2 regions of the Providencia zhijiangensis genome follow, and region 2 is predicted to be linked to the other one. Evidence: riboswitches for the same ligand, from Rfam matches in the RefSeq annotation. Region 2 holds a riboswitch; the other holds the start of a gene.

The links. Region 2 has a riboswitch for thiamine pyrophosphate ahead of thiB (thiamine ABC transporter substrate binding subunit). Riboswitches for the same ligand answer to the same signal wherever they lie in the genome.
Region 1: another riboswitch for thiamine pyrophosphate. It lies ahead of thiC (phosphomethylpyrimidine synthase ThiC); the one in region 2 lies ahead of thiB (thiamine ABC transporter substrate binding subunit).

The regions. Positions count from the first base shown of each region.
Region 1 covers NZ_CP135990.1:355,004-358,151, forward strand. Annotated here, with positions in the region: gene thiC (phosphomethylpyrimidine synthase ThiC) at 1-1,964, opposite strand, end outside; gene thiE (thiamine phosphate synthase) at 1-13, opposite strand, end outside; TPP riboswitch at 2,112-2,224, opposite strand; gene QS795_RS01615 (HAD family hydrolase) at 2,546-3,148, opposite strand, start outside.
Region 2 covers NZ_CP135990.1:3,048,122-3,051,269, reverse strand. Annotated here, with positions in the region: gene thiP (thiamine/thiamine pyrophosphate ABC transporter permease ThiP) at 1-483, opposite strand, end outside; gene thiB (thiamine ABC transporter substrate binding subunit) at 459-1,463, opposite strand; TPP riboswitch at 1,525-1,616, opposite strand; gene rppH (RNA pyrophosphohydrolase) at 1,730-2,263, shown strand; gene ptsP (phosphoenolpyruvate--protein phosphotransferase) at 2,268-3,148, shown strand, end outside.

The DNA.
Region 1 (3,148 bases), 1.1 Mb from region 2:
GCGTTTTGTTCATCACTCACGACCTCAGTAATCTCAGCCCCATGATAGAGTTCGCTACCGTGAGCACGGAATGCTTCCGACATCTGCTCCATACCCGCTTCCTTTTGTGCAGCATAGTCACGAACTTCTTGGGAAATTTTCATGGAGCAGAATTTTGGTCCACACATAGAGCAGAAGTGGGCGATTTTCCCTGACGCTTGCGGCAAGGTTTCATCGTGATATTTACGAGCGGTTTCAGGGTCTAGGGCGAGGTTAAACTGGTCTTCCCAACGGAACTCAAAACGCGCTTTGGACATAGCATTATCACGAATCTGCGCCCCTGGATGACCTTTCGCGAGATCAGCGGCGTGGGCAGCGATCTTGTAGGTAATCAGCCCCTGTTTGACATCTTCTTTGTTCGGTAAACCAAGATGCTCTTTTGGCGTCACGTAGCACAGCATTGCACAGCCAAACCAGCCAATCATCGCCGCGCCAATGCCGGAAGTGAAATGGTCATAACCCGGTGCGATATCGGTGGTTAGGGGGCCTAAGGTATAGAATGGGGCTTCGTGGCAGTGCTCTAGCTCTTCGGTCATATTGCGACGGATCATCTGCATCGGAACATGTCCCGGGCCTTCAATCATCACCTGCACATCGTATTCCCACGCAATTTTGGTCAGCTCGCCTAATGTATGTAACTCTGAGAATTGTGCTTCATCGTTGGCATCTTGCACAGAACCCGGACGTAACCCATCTCCAAGAGACAGCGATACATCATAAGCGGCGCAAATTTCGCAAATTTCACGGAAATGCTCATACAGGAAGTTTTCTTGATGGTGGGATAAACACCATTTCGCCATGATAGAGCCACCGCGAGAGACAATGCCAGTCAGGCGCTTCGCCGTCATTGGCACATAGCGCAGTAAAACGCCGGCATGGATAGTGAAGTAATCCACCCCTTGCTCGGCTTGTTCCAGCAGGGTGTCGCGGAACATTTCCCAAGTGAGATTTTCAGCAACACCGTTCACTTTTTCGAGCGCTTGGTAGATAGGCACGGTACCAATTGGCACTGGGCTATTACGTAAAATCCATTCGCGGGTTTCGTGAATATAGCGACCGGTGGATAAATCCATCACCGTATCTGCGCCCCAGCGAGTAGACCAAATCAGTTTTTCCACCTCTTCCTCGATGGATGAAGTCACCGAGGAGTTACCGATATTGGCATTCACTTTCACTAAGAAATTGCGCCCGATAATCATCGGTTCAGATTCAGGGTGGTTAATATTGGCAGGAATAATTGCACGACCGGCAGCCACTTCTTGGCGTACAAATTCAGGGGTAATATTTTCTGGCAAAATAGCGCCGAAGCTTTGCCCCGGATGCTGCTGTCTTAACACTTCGCTGCGAATACGTTCACGGCCCATATTTTCACGGATAGCGATAAATTCCATTTCAGGAGTCACAATGCCTTGGCGAGCATAGTGCAACTGAGTGACACATTTGCCTGTTTGCGCTTTTAGTGGTGCAGGACGATGATTAAAACGTAAGTGATCTAAGCCCGCATCCGCTAAGCGCTGCTGGGTAAAGTCAGAGCTGAGATTCTCGACGGCAATCGTATCAGTGCGTTCATTGATCCACGGCGCACGGATTTTTTTCAATCCTTTGTGAACATTGAGTTCAGAAGCCGGATCGCCATAAGGGCCAGAGGTATCATAGACGGGGACAGCTTCGTTATCTTCAAACTTGGGATTATCTTTGTCACCGCCGATAAGTGTCGGGGAGAGCTGAATTTCGCGCATGGGAACTTGGATATCGTTCCGTGAGCCTCGCAGGTAAATACGCTCAGAGTTAGGGAATGAAACACCGGAAAGGGTATTGATAAAGTCTTCTGCGGCGTCACGTTGCTCTTTTCGTGTGCGTGCAGGCGCAGCTTTAGGGGAAATATCGGTACTCGGTATAACTGAATTATTAGCATTATTGGACATAGCAATTTCCTGACATCGTCACAGGCTATACGGCGTAAAACGCCAATAGCGGGTTTATCGAAAGAAAGTTGCTTGTCTGGAGTTCGGAGGAGTAATGGTAAGGCGTTGCGGCTAGTTTTTCGCCAAATAAATGAGCGAAAATTGCGCTGAATGATTACTCTTGTTCCCTTCGCGGGTATTAACCCGATCAGGTTCCGCGGATCCCGAATTAACGGTCTCAGCCTGATGTTTGCACATGCTAGGCACTCCGACAAGATTCTTCAGTATAAAGTTTCCCCGTCATTCTTCAAGCGATAAGTGCGTTGGCTTCTCTCGGCTACCCTAGTTACATACTTGTGTATGCTCCTAGGGATATCCTCGCTTGCCACCTTCTTCTCACTCGAATAATTTAGGGGAAATCAGTGTATTGGGTAAAAATCCAAAACCTAGAAATTAAAAGTTAAAACTAGGTTGGGGATTAGTTTGCCGCCTTCCTCTAGCACGAATAATTTAGAGGAACCTTTGAAAGGCAGTTAGTTAAAAACCTAAAAATCCAAAACCTAGAAATTAAAAGTTAAAACTAGGTTGGCTAAATATGGGTTTTACAAACTCCACGAATATTGCGGCCAGTGATTTTCGTTGGCGGCTTGGAGCAGGCGCGGGTCACCGTTGACGATAAACGTCTCATCGGCGAAATGACACATTGGTAGGTCATTGGCGGAATCGGTGTAGAAATAAATATACGCATCGGTGATGGGCTGGTGGGAAATCCACTGAGTTAAACGCTTAACTTTGCCCTCTTTGAAGGTCGGGATGCCATCGACTTCGGTGGTGTAACAGCCATTTGAACGCTTAATATCAATACCCATCGTGACATCGGCGCCAAGGCGATCCGCTACCTTCTTCACGATAAAGGTAACCGTTGCGGAGATCACAATGATCGGGATCCCTTGAGATCGATATGAGGCGACGGTGCTTAATGCGTTAGGGTAAATGCGCGGAATAATAATGGTATCCACAAAATCATCTAACCACTCATCGACTTGCTCTGTCTTGATGCCATCAAGGGTCTGCAAACTAAACTTTAAGTAAGTCACCATATCCAAATTGCCCGCGTTGTATTGTGCCATCATCTCTTTATCGGCTTCGACAAAACGCGGGTCGGTAATGATTTTCTTATCCCATAAATATTGCGTCCAAAGTAC
Region 2 (3,148 bases):
GGATTGAAGTAACATGCGGGTGGCGAGCGGCATATTGAAAAAGATATGTGCTAATAAAATGCCACGCAGACCATAAGGGGAAAACTGATAGTCAACACCGAGCCATAGGCACAACTTTGCTAGCCATCCGGTTTGCCCATATACCGACAAAATACCGAAAACAGCGACGAGAACTGGCAAGACTAAGGTCATTGCACACAAGCGGAGCAATAGCGTTCTTCCCCAGAATCGTCGGCGATACAGAGCTCTTGCAAGAAAAATAGCGGGAATAATGGAAAAAATCGCGGAAAGTAATGCCTGCCAAAACGTAAAACCGATGACATGCCATAAATAATCGTCGTCGATTATCTCGCTGAGGGAAATTTCAGGTGCGAAAAACCACAGAGCCCCAAAAGCGAGAAGGGCAACGACGATTAAAAGACCGGAGGCTATTACCCCCGGTAATAAGGTTAAATTGATTAACGACTGACGGCGGTTTGCCATAAACGCGTCCACGTTTGACGTTCTTTAGCCACTTCCGCCGCACTAAATTGCAGAGATTTAGCAGGTAGTGGTAGCACGTTATACACTTCAGGCAACGGCATATCGATAACCGGATACATCCAGTTAGTAGTTGGTAATGTGCCTTGGAATTCAGGAGTTAACATAAACTGTAAGAACTGTTTTGCCAGCTCTGGCTGCGGGCTGTGTTTCAATCTTGCCGCCACTTCGACTTGCATATAATGCCCTTCATCGAACAGCGCCGCTGCGTAGTTGTCTTTCTTATCATTTAAAATTTGGTAACCCGGCGAAGAGGTGTAGCTCAGGACAAAATCTCCTTCACCTTTTAAGAACAGCCCATAGGATTCACTCCAACCTTTGGTCACGGTCAGTGTTTTGGCTGCCATTTTTTTCCATGCATCAGCTGATTTATCGCCGTAGATTTTCTCAATCCACAACATCAACCCTAAACCAGGGGTGCTGGTGCGTGGATCTTGGTAAATGATTTTCCAATTATTTTTGCTATCAAGCAGTTCGTCCATACTTTTTGGCGGTTGCTTGATTTTATTTGTGTCATAGATAAAGGCGAAATAACCATAATCATAAGGAATGAATGTTTTGCTTGTCCATTCGATAGGTAATTTAAGCGCATCCGTTTTGATATCTGCAGGGGCAAATAAGCCGGTTTTTTCTGCGGAGTCGAGTAAGTTGTTATCTAACCCTAAGATAATGTCGGCTTTGCTTTTTTCCCCCTCCATACGTAGGCGATTCAGTAGTGCAACACCATCCCCTAGAGAAACCAGTTTTAACTCACATTCGCATTGTGCTTCGAAATTCTTTTTGATTTGCGGGCCTGGGCCCCATTCCGCAGCAAAGGAATCATAGGTATACACCGTCAACGTTGGTTTTTCGGCAGAGGCGAATGCAGCGAAACTTAAGGTGGTTAAAGCAATGAGTGAGGTAAAGAGTTTATTTTTAGTCATTTTAATTCCTGCGTAAATCATAAAAAAACACAGGATTTGAGGAGGGACCGATACAATAATTTGTAGGCGGTAGCTCAAATCCCTACGCCGGTATTAGCCGGATCAGGTTCTACGGGTTATTTCTCAGCCCAAATGGCACCCCGTTGAGACGCAGACTATTGTAATTACTTCAGACATATCTGCAAACTGTATTGATATAGGTTTACCAGTTTGGGTATGTGTGAAACAATTAGGCATCTTTCAAATTTGGTTATTGAGGTAGTCTAGTGATCGATGATGATGGCTACCGCCCGAATGTAGGAATTGTAATTTGTAATCGGCAAGGTCAAGTCTTATGGGCTCGCCGTTATGGTCAGCATTCTTGGCAATTTCCTCAAGGTGGGATTAACCCGGGGGAATCGCCAGAACAAGCGATGTATCGTGAGTTATACGAGGAAGTCGGACTACAGCGTAAAGATGTAAGGTTACTTGCATCTACCCGTAATTGGTTACGCTACAAATTACCTAAGCGTTTGGTGCGTTGGGATACAAAACCTGTTTGTATTGGACAGAAACAACGTTGGTTTTTACTTCAACTCCAATGTAATGACGCCGATATAAACGTGCAGCGCAGTAAATCGCCAGAATTTGACGGCTGGCGGTGGGTCAGTTATTGGTATCCTGTTAGGCAAGTGGTCTCTTTTAAGCGCGAAGTTTATCGCCGTGTGATGAAGGAATTCGCTCCCGTAGTTATGCCTTTGCAGGAACAGAAATTACCACAACGACCTGTTTTTAATAATCGTAGGCGCGGAGTTAAGTAAGCCTATGTTGACGCGTTTACGTGACATTGTCGAAAAGGTCGCGATGGCGACCAGTCTCACTCAAGCTCTTGAAGTTTTGGTCAACGAGACGTGCAAAGCGATGCGCACTGATGTGTGCTCGATTTACTTAGCCGATCATCCTCGCCAATGTTATTACCTAATGGCAACCCGCGGGCTGAAAAAGCCTAGCGGGATTGCTATTCGTTTAGGATTCGATGAAGGGGTTGTTGGCGCTGTCGGTCGGCAATCGGAAATGTTGAACCTTGCCGATATTCGCGAACACCCGCAATTCAAATATCTTCCCCAACTCAAAGAAGAGCAGCTCAAAGCCTTTCTCGGCGTGCCTGTCGTTTATCGACGCCAATTGCTGGGCGTACTGGTGGTTCAACAGCGAGAAAAACGGTTATTCAGCGAAACTGAAGAGTCCTTTATGGTCACGCTATCGATGCAGTTAGCGGTGATATTATCCCAAGCGCAAACAAAAGGTATTTTCGGGCAATATCGCCAAAACCGTCTCAAAGCTATTCCTGTTTCTCAAGGAATTTCGATGGCTTATGGCTGGCAAGATACCTCTCAACCTTCTTTAGACAATGTGTATCAAGCGACCACATTAAATATTGATGAAGAGCGTCAACGCTTGGTGATAGCGCTGGAAAGTGCGGCAGCAGAATTTCGTCGTATTAGTAAGCGGTTTATGGCGAGTTCATCGAAAGAAAGCGCGGCTATTTTCGACCTATATAACCACTTACTTAATGATCCCCAACTGAAAAAGCGGTTATTTACGGCGATCAATCAAGGCGCGGTGGCTGAGTGGGCGGTGAAAACCGTCATCGAAGATTACGCTTTGCAATTCTCACGTTTACGTGACCTCTATTTAAGAGAGCG